Regions from separate parts of the Thermosynechococcus sp. B1 genome, predicted to be linked through region 1. Evidence: riboswitches for the same ligand, from Rfam matches in the RefSeq annotation. Region 1 holds a riboswitch; the other holds the start of a gene.
The links. A riboswitch is a leader RNA that binds a small molecule or an ion and turns the genes downstream of it on or off. The one in region 1 is predicted to bind cobalamin.
Positions count from the first base shown of each region.

Region 2: linked by a shared signal. The riboswitch ahead of M0644_RS09130 (sirohydrochlorin chelatase) and the one ahead of metE (5-methyltetrahydropteroyltriglutamate--homocysteine S-methyltransferase) in region 1 are both predicted to bind cobalamin.

Region 1 is NZ_CP096573.1:916,641-924,180, forward strand. Features, by position in the region: partial or broken gene M0644_RS04705 (response regulator) at 1-239, opposite strand, end outside; gene thrS (threonine--tRNA ligase) at 488-2,302, shown strand; gene M0644_RS04715 (transposase) at 2,371-3,378, shown strand; gene M0644_RS04720 (glycosyltransferase) at 3,418-4,200, shown strand; gene M0644_RS04725 (SufE family protein) at 4,318-4,761, opposite strand; cobalamin riboswitch at 4,913-5,058, shown strand; gene metE (5-methyltetrahydropteroyltriglutamate--homocysteine S-methyltransferase) at 5,349-7,540, shown strand, end outside.
Region 2 is NZ_CP096573.1:1,822,331-1,829,870, reverse strand. Features, by position in the region: gene M0644_RS09135 (2-isopropylmalate synthase) at 1-1,100, opposite strand, end outside; gene M0644_RS09130 (sirohydrochlorin chelatase) at 1,174-2,196, opposite strand; cobalamin riboswitch at 2,229-2,370, opposite strand; gene M0644_RS09125 (peptide ligase PGM1-related protein) at 2,406-3,932, opposite strand; gene M0644_RS09120 (hypothetical protein) at 4,063-4,479, opposite strand; gene M0644_RS09115 (SUMF1/EgtB/PvdO family nonheme iron enzyme) at 4,642-5,754, opposite strand; gene egtC (ergothioneine biosynthesis protein EgtC) at 5,762-6,544, opposite strand; gene M0644_RS09105 (DUF2232 domain-containing protein) at 6,685-7,395, shown strand; gene fni (type 2 isopentenyl-diphosphate Delta-isomerase) at 7,392-7,540, opposite strand, start outside.

The DNA of each region.
Region 1 (7,540 bases):
AGGGGGATGGCGCCAAGGAGATCATTTTTCTCCAATTCTTGATAGACTTCCCAGCCGCTCACCTTCGGCAGCAGAAAATCCAGCATGATCAACGTCGGCTCAGACTGCTCAATGAGTTGCAGCCCCTCACGGCCATCCTTGGCCTCAAGAATCTCATAGTCGCCCTCTGGCAACATTTCACGGACCCGCATCCGGATTACTTTACTGTCGTCAATGACAAGGACTTTGCGGCTAGTCACGGAAACACTCCATTCCTATACAAGATTCCTATAGAAGAGATTGTGAATAGAGGGCGGCAGTGGCATGACCACCACGTGATTCCAACCTTAGCATAGCCCTGTCTTTTGGAGTTGACCACTCGCCTTACACTGCCGCAAAGCGTCCCTGAACCCAAAAATTTGGGGTCAAAGACCCACCCTTGAGGGCAGGAGAATGTCACAATAGAAGTCTCACCCCTACCAAAGATTTGTTCGATACGTCACACCCTATGCCAGAGTCTGCTGCCCCTATCCACCTCCCCAAAACCAGTGAGTCGGAGCAGCTGAAGCGGATTCGCCACACCAGTGCCCACATTCTGGCCATGGCAGTCCAGAAGCTGTTTCCCAAGGCGCAGGTTACAATTGGTCCTTGGATTGAGAATGGGTTTTATTACGATTTTGACCACCCCGAACCCTTCAGTGAAAAAGACCTGAAGCTCATTGAGAAGGAGATGGTCAAGATCATTAAACGCAAGTTACCAGTGATCCGTGAGGAAGTAACCCGTGAGGAAGCTGAGCGGCGTATCCGCGAACTGGGAGAACCCTATAAGCTAGAAATTCTCCAAGACCTCGAAGAGCCAATTACGATTTACCACCTCGGCGATGAGTGGTGGGATCTGTGCGCCGGCCCCCATGTGGAAAACACCGGTGAGATTAACCCCAAGGCGATCGCCCTTGAAAGTGTTGCCGGTGCCTACTGGCGCGGCGATGAAACCAAAGCCCAACTGCAGCGCATCTACGGTACTGCTTGGGAAACCCCAGAACAACTGGCGGAATATAAACGCCGCAAAGAAGAAGCCCTGCGCCGTGACCACCGCAAACTGGGCAAAGAGCTGGGTCTCTTTATTTTCGCTGATCCTGTAGGACCAGGGCTACCCCTGTGGACTCCTAAGGGAACGATTCTGCGCTCAACCCTCGAGGAGTTTCTCAAAAAAGAGCAAATGAAGCGGGGATATCTACCGGTGGTGAGTCCGCACATTGCCCGTGTGGATCTATTTAAGACCTCTGGCCACTGGCAAAAGTACAAAGAGGATATGTTTCCCCTGATGGCCGAAGATGCTGAGGCGGCAGCCAACGAGCAGGGTTTTGTCCTCAAGCCAATGAACTGCCCCTTCCACATTCAAATCTATAAAAGTGAGCTGCGCTCCTACCGTGACTTGCCCCTACGGTTGGCGGAGTTTGGTACGGTTTATCGCTATGAGCAGTCCGGGGAATTGGGGGGCTTGACACGGGTGCGAGGCTTTACCGTTGATGACTCCCACCTCTTTGTCACCCCAGAGCAGTTGGATGTCGAGTTTTTGAATGTGGTTGACCTCATTCTCTCGGTCTTCCGCTGTCTGCGTTTAAATAAATTCAAGGCACGGTTGAGCTTCCGCGATCCCAAATCCGACAAGTACATTGGCTCCGATGAGGCTTGGTCAAAGGCGGAGTCAGCCATTCAGCGAGCCGTAGAACAGTTGGGCATGGAGTACTTTTTGGGGATTGGTGAAGCGGCATTCTATGGCCCCAAGCTCGACTTTATCTTTGAGGATGCCCTCGGTCGCGAGTGGCAGCTGGGAACGGTTCAGGTGGACTACAATTTGCCTGAGCGCTTTGATTTGGAATACGTTGCTGAGGACAATACCCGCCGCCGACCGGTGATGATTCACCGTGCCCCCTTTGGCTCGCTGGAGCGGCTCATTGGCATTCTCATTGAGGAGTATGCAGGGGATTTCCCCTTCTGGCTGGCACCCGAGCAAGTGCGCCTGTTGCCCGTGGGAGATGAGCAACGCCCCTATGCCGAACGTGTGGCCGCTCAACTGCGAGAGCAGGGCATCCGCGTGAGTGTGGATCGCACGGGCGATCGCCTAGGTAAACAAATCCGCAATGCTGAAACCCAGAAAATTCCCGTGATGGGCATTGTGGGTGCCAAGGAAGTCGAAAGCGAGACTGTGAGTATTCGCACCCGTGCTGCAGGCGATGTCGGCGCCTTGCCGGTTAAACAACTGATCGAGAAACTAACATCGGCAATGAATGCAATGGATGCCGAGATTCAGTGGCAGTAGCTAGAGGTTAACTCATTATGACCAGAAGTGTTGAAAGATAGTTTGAGAGGCTAGAAAAAAGGGAAGAAATGTCATATTCTTCCCTTAAAAGAAGAAGAAAAAATCAATTTACTATGGCATCTTTTGCAACTCTTGTCAAGTCCATTCTCAATCGGCTCAGCCCCTGTGACTACCCCGTGCTGAACTCTCAATTGTTCTTCAAAATCTGGTTGACCTACGTTCTCGACCAAGGGTTAACCAGTATGAGAGCCTTATTTTATCGCTTGAATCATGCAGGGATTACAGTGGATATGTCCACGTTTTCCAAAGCCAACAAAACTCGGACAACCAGCTTATTTGAGGGGATTTACACTCAACTGATGTCTCAAGCTCAAAAGAGACATCGTACTTCAAGCATGACGCTGTTTCCTATCGATTCAACCATCATTACCCTGACCAGTAAACTCTTTTGGTTCTATAAATATCATCAAGTGAAGTTACTTACGGGATTTGATTTAACAGAGAACATCATGGGTAAAGCGGTGATTTCTTTTGGGGAGAGACATGACCTGAGCTTTCAAGAGGAGATTCTAGAAATGATCCCTGAGAATGCTGTTGTAATCATGGATAGAGGGTTTGCGAGCTGGCAATTTTTAGAGCGACTAAGTGAGAGGAAGTGCCCATTTGTTGTACGTATCAAGAATAACATGAGAATGAAGCTCAATCATGAGAGATATCGCGTGGTTCAATTTTTTGACGAGAATCAAACGGAGTTTCGTATAGCGACAAATCTAAAGGAGCTGAGTGATGAGGAAGTGAGTGAGTTATATCGGCATCGGTGGGCGATTGAGAACCTATGGAAATTTCTGAAGATGCATTTATCATTAGACAAGTTGATTACGAAGAGTTTGAACGGGGTGATAAATCAGATTTATATGGTTTTAATTGCCTATTTAATTTTAGAGCTGGTGGAGATACCTGAATACTTTGGGAAGAAGCTATTAGACAAATTGCGATATTTGCAACTGGAACTCAGTCGTCGCTGCTCAATAGTGCATTGGAGCTTTGATTGGCAGCCAGAGCTACTGGTCACTTAAAATGTTAAGTTTTGTTGCAGAATTCAACACTTCTGCATTATGACCTATCCTTTTATATCAATTATTACGGCAACTCTCAATGTCGAAGATACGATTACTCGAACCATTAAAAGCCTTCAAGATCAAACGGATAAAAACTTTGAATGGATTATTGGAGATGGTGCTTCAACTGATAATACCATTAGTATTATTCAGTCTACAAAGGGCTTAAATATCAAAATTATCTCAGAACCAGATTTTAGTTTATATCATGCGATCAATAAATCACTTAAAATTGCAAGTGGAGATTATTATCTTGTTTTAGGTGCTGGAGATGTACTAGAACAGAATGCAATAGAGTTGTTTAGAAAAGCTGCTTGCTCTACGAAAGCAGATATACTATCAGCACATGTGTGGTTAGGTAAACGATTAAGGCGCCCTAATAAGGGAAGACCGTGGTTGCTTTCAGCCGGAGCCTACATATCTTCCCATGCTGTTGGTACTCTAATTAAAACCGATCTTCATAGGCAACTAGGATACTATTCCTATAGATTTCCAGTTGGCGCAGACTCCTTCTTTATCAAAACTGCTATTCAAAATGGCTGTAAGTTTCACGGATGCGATTTTATTGCCGGAGAATTTATGCTTGGCGGTATTTCATCAACTGATAAATTATCAGTTTTATGTGATTTCTTCCGTTTACAGGTAGAAACTGGAGAAAACTTGCTTTTACAAATATTAATTCTTATTTGTGCTTTATTTATTCGAGTTGTTATTCCTAAGTACATACCTTCTCTAATATGGGGTACAAGCAGAAGTGTTAAATCCTTAAACGAAGCTTAATGTCCCCGTTGCGGGGATTGCTGCGTCATCCTACAACTAAGGGATTATCCTCCTTCGTAAAGGTGTTCTCTAGCAACCAGTCCAGCTTTTGCTGCTGTAGTCCCATCAGCTGAGGCTTTAAGTGTGACACGAAGTCTCGGCCAAGTGATACGCTAGGGCTTTCATCGTTCGAAAAATGTTGTAAAAGCCATTGGCTCGCGAGGGGGTTAAGCTGACATTTAGTCCGGTTTGCTGAATAAAGTCAGGTTTTAACTGCAGGATTTCTGCAGGTGTCAACCCACTCAACCCTTCAACCAATAGCCCCACTAATCCCTTCGTCACTTGAGCGTCAGAATCCCCCTGAAAAATCACCTTGCCCTGCTCTAAAGAGGCTGTCACGTACACTTGGGAGAGACAGCCGGGCACGCGGTTGGCGGCGACCTTCTGCTCCTCAGGAAATGGCGGCAGGCGCTTTGCAAAGCTCAGCAGGTATTCATAGCGCCGCTTTGGATCTGAGATCTGTTGGAACCGCTGAACAATGCGATCGAGGGAAGCCGGTAAAGGCTGGCAGGCGGAGGGCATATTTACCTAGAAGAACGCTGCTGAGAAAAATGATAACTATTTCTCATTTTAGCCTCAGCAGTTGCACAATAACGGCAGCAGTCAACCTAGGGGCAGCTTTTCATACCAATAGACCGCCGTGCTCTTACCCTTAACTCATAACTTGTGTTAGCCTTGAATGTACTCACTCGGTTCTGGTGGGGATCAGCCATCAGACGCAAGGGGGAAAGTGCAGTGCAAATCTGCCGCTGTCCCGCAGCTGTGATGAGAGGCACTACTCTCTCAGTCAGAATGCCCGCCGAGTTGTGAATGTCGTTATGCCAACATCTGCGAGGTACAGATGATGTTCTTCATGCTTCAATTTTCATTAATTTGCCTAGATAAAGACCCCCCCTACCGCCCTTTTCTGGCAAGGTTCCTGCCGTTACTGTAGCACAAGTGATTTTGGAGATTTTCAAGTACCTACAAGCACCTAGACAAGGGCTCCTCTTGCAGTGACCCACGCTAGGTTCTGCTGATGATACTGGAAGTGCACTGCTTGTTGGACTGAAAACAGCCAGCTTTCATTGTCTATTGAGAGAACTGTCAAAACTCAGGGTACTGCAACAATGACCATTCAAACTGCAACGCTAGGCTACCCCCGCATTGGTAAAAATCGTGAGCTGAAAAAGGCATTGGAAGCCTTTTGGAATGGCAAATACAATCAAGAAAATTTGCTACAAACAGTTCAAGAGATTGAATTGGCAAATTGGCAAACGCAACTGCAGGCTGGCATTGATCGCATTGGCGTTGGCGATACCAGTTTTTACGATCCCGTTCTCGACTGGAGTGTCCGCCTCGGCCTCATCCCACAGCGGTATCAAGCCTTTACAGGGTTGGAGCAATACTTTGCAATGGCTCGCGGTCGAGAGGGAATTCCAGCCCTTGAGATGACCAAATGGTTTGACACCAACTATCACTACTTGGTTCCCGAAATGAGTCAGCCTCTTCAGGCAGCGGACTTTAGTGATTTTCTGGGGATCATCGGTCGTGCCCAAAGGGTCTTGGGCGATCGCGCCGTTCCCATGGTGCTAGGGCCTTTAACCCTGCTACGGCTGAGTCGGCTGCAGATGAATCTAGAGGAAGCGTTGTCTTGCCTAGTGGAGCGCTATCTTATCCTGTTGGCTGAATTGAAGAACCTAGGGGTGGTTGAGGTACAAATCCACGAACCTGCCTTGGTTTTTGGGGACACCAACAACTTCAGGGAATTGTATGAATCAACATTTGATGCGCTCTGTCAAGTTGGCTTGCCGATTTACCTAGTGACCTACTTTGATGATCTCGGCGCTGCCTATCCTTGGGTGGTGACGTTGCCCGTAGCCGGCATTAGTCTAGATTTTACCCGTGGGCAGAACTTGGCATTATTGCAGCAGTATGGTTTCCCTGCGGATAAACAGCTGGGAGTGGGTATTGTGGATGCCCGAAACATTTGGAAAATTTGCCCAGAACCTGTCGTGTCAACCTTAGCAGCGATTCAGGGTATCACAACTAATATCCGGTTGCACCCCTCAGCCTCTTTACAATTTGTCCCCTACGATGCAGCACGAGAAGTGAAGTTACCAGAGCCATTGCGGCGGGTGTTGAGTTTTGCCGAACAAAAGTTGGATGAGGTGGTGCTATTGGCACAGACGCTGCAGGAGAGTCCCAAAGCCCTTGCCCAGCACCCCCAATTGGCAGAGATTGAAGCCCAGTGGCAGGCCTTTAAGGAATTTAGGCCTGTGAATCCAGTGGTACAACAGCGGTTGCGCAATTTAACCGTCAACGATCTGAAACGGGCTATGCCCTATGAACAACGCCGCCAACTGCAGCCCACCTTACCGCTCTTTCCGACAACTACCATTGGTTCTTTTCCGCAAACCCCAGAAGTGCGGCAATTGCGGGTGAAGCTCAAGCGCGGAGAAATTACCCTTGCGGAGTACCAAGCAGCAATTGATGCTGAAATTGCCAAATGCATTCGATTGCAGGAAGAAATTGGCCTAGATGTATTGGTGCATGGTGAGTTTGAACGCACCGACATGGTGGAATTCTTTGGCCAGAAGCTCACTGGTTTTGCCTTTACTGAACACGGCTGGGTGCAAAGCTATGGCAGTCGCTGTGTGCGTCCACCCATTATTTATGGGGATGTAGCGCGAACCGAGCCAATGACGGTGCGAGAGTTTAAGGTGGCGCAATCGTTGACCCAGAAAATCGTCAAGGGCATGCTGACGGGCCCTGTGACCATGATTAACTGGTCCTTTACCCGCACCGATATTCCGCGTAGCGAACAGGCGATGCAGATTGCCTTGGCTCTACGGGATGAAGTGGCCGATTTAGAAGCTGCTGGGGCAAAGATTATCCAGATTGATGAACCCGCTTTACGGGAAGGATTACCCCTCAAGCCGGAACGTTGGCAGGAGTACTTGGCTTGGGCTGTCGATGCGTTTCGGTTGGCGGCTGGTGTGGCTAAGCCAGAAACCCAAATTCATACCCACATGTGCTATTCAGAGTTTGGCGACATTATTCAACATATCGAGCGCCTAGATGCAGATGTGTTGTCCATTGAAAATAGCCGCAGTAACAATGAAACGCTGTTTGAAATTACTGATGCCGGCTATCAAAAGCAGGTGGGCAATGGTGTTTATGATGTTCATAGTCCGGCAGTTCCCACTGTTGAGCAGATGGTTCAGCAGCTGGAGACTGCGATCGCCCATCTACCCAGTGACCAGATTTGGGTTAACCCAGACTGCGGTCTGAAAACCCGTCGCTGGGAGGAAGTAATTCC
Region 2 (7,540 bases), 910 kb from region 1:
CCCAGCTCGCGCAGGCGGGTGGCAAAGGCATTGCGACCAGAGAGTTTGCCCAAAACAATTTGATTGTCGGCTAGGCCAATGAGCTGGGCGTCCATGATTTCATAGGTTTGCTTGTGCTTGAGGACGCCATCTTGGTGAATGCCTGATTGGTGAGCAAAGGCGTTGGCACCGACGATCGCCTTATTGGGCTGAATCAGCATGCCCGTTAGATTTGAAACCAAGCGGGAGGTTTTGTAAATTTCGCGGGTGTTGATATTGGTCAGGGGTGCTTCTGATTCAGGGGGACGGCCAAGGAAGGGGTTAAAATACTGCCGCCGCACATAGAGAGCCATCACCAATTCCTCAAGGGCAGCATTGCCGGCGCGCTCCCCAATGCCGTTAACCGTACACTCCAGTTGCCGTGCCCCATTTTTCACAGCCTCAAGGAAGTTGGCAACGGCCAAGCCTAGGTCGTTGTGACCATGGACTGAAATGACGGCACGATCAATATTCGGCACGTTTTCCTTGATGCCTTTGATCAGGGCACCAAATTCGGCGGGGGTGGTGTACCCCACGGTGTCGGGAATGTTAATTGTTGTGGCACCGGCGTCAATCACCCGCTCCAAAACTTGATAGAGAAACTCAGGATCCGAACGCCCGGCATCCTCAGGGGAAAACTCAACATCATCCACAAAGGACTTGGCATAGGCCACCATTTCTGGGGCAATTTCCAGTACCTCAGCGCGGGTTTTCTTCAGTTTGTACTCTAGGTGAATGTCCGAGGTGGCAATGAAAGTGTGAATGCGGGGATAGTAGGCGGGTTTGAGGGCTTTTGCGGCGGCTTCAATATCTTGGCGGGTGGCACGAGCCAAGCCACAGATCACAGGCCCTGTTTCGGTGCCCACGGTTTCGGCAATCCGCTGTACGGCTTCAAAGTCGCCGGGACTGGCAAAGGGAAAGCCTGCTTCAATAATATCCACCCCCAGTCGCGCCAGTTGACGGGCGATCGTGAGTTTTTCATCCACATTCAGCGAGGCACCCGGCGACTGTTCACCGTCCCGCAGTGTGGTATCAAAAATCAACACCCGATCAACGGTCTGGGGAGGATATTTAATGCGCATAGACAAGCCCCATTCAAGCTTGAGAAAGAGTAGCAATTATTTCTACTCTAACATTTTCGCTGGGAAGCAATGTCTAGGGAACTTGCCAAATGCGTTGGTGATAACTGGGCAAGTGATCCAAGTCCACGGTTGATCCATGGTGATGGTGATGCCCCCCGTGATCATGGCTGTGGGAGGGGTGCTCATGATCCTGATGATGGTGGTGATGATGGCTATGGCCTGCCACCAAACGGAATTTGCAGGCTTCACAGTTCATGGCCACCTGCCCCGTATGGGTTTCAATTTCCCGCTGCCGCGTGAGATAAAATAGTTGCGGATGCAGGCCAATTTCCGGTAGGTTCACGTATTCAACACTGGGATAGGCAGCTTGGGCTTCTGCGGTAAGGGTATAGATTTTCTTGACTAATGCCCCTGTAAACATGAAGTGGGGCAAAACAATCACGCGGCGGGGCTGGTAAAGATTCGCCCGCCCAAATCCTTCGGGTAGGCGGGGATGGGTAATGCCAATAAAGCAGACCTCAACGGTTTTGTAGCCACTGCCTTCCCAGAGCATGCGGGCTAGCTTAAAGACATCGCCATTGGCATCGGGATCACTGGAGCCGCGTCCCACCACTAGGAGAACGGTTTCTTCGCGGCCAATGCCTTGGGGATTAAATTCTGGTGAGTCCAAGCGTTCAAGGCGCGATCGCCACAGGGTTAAAATTTCGGGGGCAATGCCATAGTGGCGGCCATAGTGATAGCGCAATTGCGGAAACGCCCGCCGTGCCCAATCCAACTCATTGGTGACATCAAACTTATTGTGGCGAGCAGCAAAGAGTAAAACTGGCAGCACTGACAAGTCTGTATGGCCTGCGGCAGCACACTGGCTGAGCACTTCAAAAATCGAGGGTTCCGTTAACTCCAGAAAACAGGGAAAAACAGGCCGGCAGGGATCCAGTTGATAATAGGCTTGGGCAAAGTCCAAAAATGCTTGGCGACCTTCCGGATCGCGCGTCCCATGACCGACGAGTAAAAGCGGTCGAGATTGGGGGAGAGGGGGTAAATCGAGGCTAAAACCGAGGGGATTGAGAATGGAATCGTTGAGCGTAACAACCACGTTGAAACTCCATGCCCGTGCGACGCAGGCAAACAGAGTGAACCACAGCAAGTAGGCATTCTGGCTGAGGGGGGTTCCCCATCACAGCTGCGGCACAGCACCAGACTTGCACTGGATTTTCCCTACAGGCTGCTCTTCACAGTGAACGTTGCCAATTGTAACGAGATTCTCAGACCCCTGTCTATGCGGGGGGTGGGCACATTAGGGACTTATAGCGCCGCAGCATCGAGAACGCCAATGGTTTGGTTGTAGATGGCTTGGGCTTCTTCGGGGGTGTTGCCAATGCTGACGAGACCCAGCTTACCAAATTCCGAGAGTGCCCCCATGAGGTGAAAGACAGTGCCCGTTTCGGTGCTGGAATCAAAGTGGAGATGGTAGCGGGCAATCATATCTAAGAGATCATTGGGCAGGAGGCCGCGATAGTGGGGTTGGCAGAGGTTATCGGAGGCAATGTAATACTTGGGACGGCGGTGCTTGCTGTAAAACAGTCCAGAGGCTAGCTCATAGTGGCCATCGGTGAGGAATTTTAAGGTCATGAAGGGGTGCGTGGTACCACCCTTGCGCAGGTTAATTTCAATGGCGTAAAGCTCCCACCCTGCTGTTGTCTGGGTGGCAACAACGTCCACACCAAAACAGCCGATCACCCCCTGCTGTGCTAAGTACGTCCCTACCTTTTGCCCCAATTCTTGGAGTTGTTGGCGATAATCGGCATGGGCAGGAAATTCACAGCCAATGAAAATTTGACCTGTGGGGGCATTGAGTAACTGCTCATGGGTGGAGACAATTTCAACACTGCCTTTGGGGGTAATGCAGCCTTGGACACTGGGCGATCGCTTGACAGCACCTTCCACAAAGGCTTCGACAATCCCCCCCAGATCCATAAATCGCTGCCGATAGGAGAGCCAAGTTTCATTAGGCGCCTGAAAGACCATCTCCTCTAGGCTATTTTCAATCCGTTGTAGATGATCGGGGGTGTGTGGGCTGCCAAGGGGGCGCAGTGGGCGCAGATCAAGAAGAGCATTGCCTTCTCCGGAAAAAGCCTCATTGAGTTTCACCACTACCCGTTGCAGTTCAGGAGATTTCTCTTGGAGGTGAGCGATCGCGCGCACCAGTTCCGGTACCCTCTGCAAAAAACCGCTGCCCATCGGATGGGGAATGCCTGCAGCCGCAAAAAGTTCCCGACTGCCCGCCTTGGTTCCCCAGTAGAGGAGGTCGGGATCCGTCGAGTAGAGGGGAATGCCTAAGCGTACCGCCAGTTCCCGCTCCAAAGGGGTGGAGTTAAAACACACCATGTAGGCTTGGTTGGGACGCAGGGCTTGACGAATACGCTCCAAAAGGCGAGGCCGCTCTAAAATTTTCGCAGTCAAGGGTTTATCGGAGCGATCGTAGGTGGCCAGCAGCAGCAGGCGATCGCGGGCATGGGAACTGGGTACGCCGGGGAGTAAATCCAGATAATAGTCAATAATGCTGGGGTGCAGCGGCTGGGACGTCACGTAGATCATGCGGGTACGCGGATTCCGCAACTGGATCAGCGTATAGAGTTGCCGCTCCTCGTAGTGGGTGTAGCCGGTGATCTTGGCCAGCTCCGGTTGGGGAAAGCTCAGGGAAGGCACCACCACAATATCGCGCTCAATACCGCCGGGACCCTTGGGCAGTTCAGGAATAAACGTTTCTGTCCCGTCCCAGCACTCCAAGAGTTGCGTTTGCAGTTGGCGGAATTCCTCAGCAATTGACATCAAAACGCCCCTATGCCCTTGTCCCTAGTTTAGGGAGTTTGAGTCGCACTCATCGCTTGGGGGTCATCTTGTTCAAACTTTCTTTACTGAGGAACGGTGCTTCGTTTGCTCAGCTTCAATAGCCAACAAACTAAGGTTTGCCATCAAGTTCAATGTACCTGACATGCACCTGAGCGGGGCGCAGAACAAAGGGATTTTGCCACTTGCCGGCAGGACTGGGGTACGTTTTTTCGGGATAGGAGAGCAAATCGCTGTAAACGGCGCTTAATTCAATGGGAATACCTGCTGGCACATTAGTCATCTTAAAGGTACATTGACCATCCTGAGCACCAGCGGCAGGACCAGTAGCAAATACCTTGATGGGCGGTAAATTTTGCGGTTTAGCAACAACTTGAATCGCTGAGCAGGCGGCCGGTGCAACATTGCCCATTTGATCGCCAAAAAAAATACGGCCTTGCAGCGTTGCCGTGGGTAGAGCCAAAGCTCCGCTAGTTTGAGTGAGTGTCACAGTGAGCAGTAGCAAGGTGGAAAGAGATAAGCGTTTCATGATGTGGCTCACGCTCCAGAGAAGGGGTGATGATTCAATCTTGGCGGAGCCTAGGAAGAATCCCAGTGAAGGCGATCACAAGATGGATGAGAACCGCAGCACAAAACATGAAGCTCACACCACCTGCTGACGCGCGGAGGGGAGAGTGCAGGCTAAACATGTTCAAATTTGGGCATCAGTGTCCCTTGGTGTAGAGATTGTTTCTTGGTGAACGTAGCGCGCTCCAGCAAACACCTCACGGGTGGTGCGGCTATACCAATTGCGAAATGAGGGTCGCTTGAGAATGGGGCGCGTCCAGTGACTACCGCCCTTGAGGACAAAATGCTCGCCATCAAAGTAGGGGGCAGAATACCCCCGGTAGGGATAGCTCTGGAACCCCGGATAGGGGGCAAAGGGACTTTGCGTCCACTCCCAAACGTAGCCCTGATTCAAGAGTCCCTGCTGAGCAGCAATTTCCCATTCCCGTTCACTGGGGAGACGTTTGCCTTGGAAATGGCCATAGGCTTCGGCTTCGTAGAAACTAAGTCCCCACATGGGTAAGTCTAGGTTCTCAGGAATCGGGTAAAACGGTGAGGCAATTTCCTCTGCCTCTCGCCATTCCCAACCACTGCTGGACCACCATTCCCGCCGCTGATAACCACCCGCTTCCACAAAGGTGAGAAATTCCCGCCAGGTCAGCGGTGCCGCATCAATCGTAAAAGGAAGTAGTTCGACACTCTGGACTGGCTGCTCGTTATCAAGGGCTAAGAGGTCTTCACTGCCAATGACATACCCCCCAGCGGGAATCCGTTGGTGATCCTGTGGCAGCGATAGGTTAGGGGGTAATGTGGTCACAATCCCCTGCATCGCCAGCACCATTTGCATCGTTTCACTGTGCTGGGCTTCATGCTGCAAAATCCACCACCAGAGGCGGAGTTCTCGTTGCCACTGCTCGTCGCTAAGGCTGTAGAGGCGATCGCCCGTCTTTTGGCGAATCTCTGCTAAGTAGTCAAGTAGCTGGCCACGCGGCGGTAGATGCTGTCGTTCGGCCTTGGGGCGGCCATCGGCGGCATACCAATAGCGATCGCGATCGCTCACCCCTGAGGATTCTGGCAACAGCCAAAAGGCTTCTGTGTAGCCAATGTGTCCCAAATGCCATCCCACAGGGCTATAGAGGGGATGGGGCTGCGCACAAAGGACGGCCTCGCTCAACTCAGCCACAAGTTGGCGTGTAAATTGCCGCTGGTTCTGAAAGGCTTGCCAAAAAGTTCCCCGATCCAAGGGATTAAAAGGCACTGATATCTCAGAAGGCGTAAATTTCTGGTTCACTCTGCAAACTCATCAACAGCAGTTTATTTTCGGGTAAAGGATACCACTCCGTTTGCTGATCTACCGGCTCTGAGGTGAGTTGAATTTTCTCGGCATCCTGACTCCAGTACAGGGTGGGGGGTGGTGTGCCCCGCGCACAGCGGGTGGCGAGAATATAGACGCCATCAGTCAGAATCATGGCGGCACTGACACTGGTACGCGCTGCCTGCGCTAGGGAAAAAACAATTTGCAGTGTTTGCCGCAGTACCATCAACGGTGACAGTTGCGGATTTAAGACCAATTCATTGCAGAAGAGGGCAAACAGGTGCTCAGAGTCTGTAGAGCCTTCAACAATGTTGTAACAAATATCCGACAGGCGATCGCGCATGGGGCGGTAGAGGGTTTGGCGAAAGTTCTCGATAAAGCCATTGTGCACCCCCAGCCAGCGTCCCCAGCGAAAGGGCTGCGTATTCGTCATTTGCACGGGTTGACCCGGTGTGGCACTGCGGACATTGGCCAAAAAACAGGCAGATTCAATGTAGCGGCTTAAATGCTCAGTAAAGTTAATATCATGCCACATGGGCATCGTTTGCCGATAAAGAAAGGGGGGCACATCTTGGCGGGCAGCATACCAGCCCACCCCAAAGCCATCGGCATTTAAGAGTCCCGCCGTCATTTCGCGGGGTTGATAACTTTGCACCAACAGGGAATGGGGAGCATCCACCAAGGCATGGGCAAGGGACGTTTTGCGCCCCATATAGGCATAAAGACGGCACATAAATTAACATGTAAGTTTGATAGGAATACCTTACCCCCGATTCTAACTTTCAGCAAAGGATTTTTCAGGGCGCTATATCCAGTTTGAGAGCTGGCAGTAAAGCTTGCTAGAGTGTAGAGAAAAAAGGTTATCTGCAATCAATGAACCCAACGGATTCCCTAGAGGATGATTTTCCTGACGTCGAAGCCATTGTGCCCCCTGAGCAGTCCCAAGCCTTGGGGCGATCGCAAATTCAGCGCACCCTTGTCATTACGGAAACGGCCTTCCTTGCCAGTACCGCTGCCCTGCTGTGGGTGATTAACTTTTATTTGCCCATTGGTCCAGTCTTGCGCCTGTTTTTTCCGATTCCCATCGCCCTCGTTTATTTACGCTGGAATCGCCGCGCCGCTTGGATGGCGGCCATTGTCAGTGCATTGCTCCTTTCTGTGTTGATGGGGCCACCCCGCAGTCTGCAATTTCTCTTGCCCCACGGCATGATGGGGGTCATTTTTGGCGGCTGTTGGGCCAAAAAAGAAGGCTGGGGACGTTCCATCCTCAGTGGCGCAGTGATTGGCACCGCAGGATTTTTCTTTCAGATTAGCCTTGTGTCCATTCTGCTCGGGGAAAACCTCTGGATTTACTTCAATCAGCAGGTCACGAATTTCATTGATTGGGTACTGGTCAATCTGAATTTGCTGCTGGAGCCAACGGTGACCCTGATCCAAGTTGTGGCACTGCTACTTGTCTTTTTCCAGTCCACGGTGTATGCCTTAGTGGTGCATATTTTGGCATGGACACTGTTGGAGCGATTGGGCAATCCGATTCCAGATCCGCCCCCGTGGCTGCGCACGATCCTTGAAGACCCCCGCTAGATCCTTTCGAGACAGCGGCGCTGATAGAGGGCTTGGGGGGTGGCACTGCCGGTACAAAACAGCACGGTTTTCAATTCCTCAAGGATAAAATCAATGCGTTGCGCAAGTGTCTCCTCTGATTGATGGGCGGCCTGCAAAAAGGGGC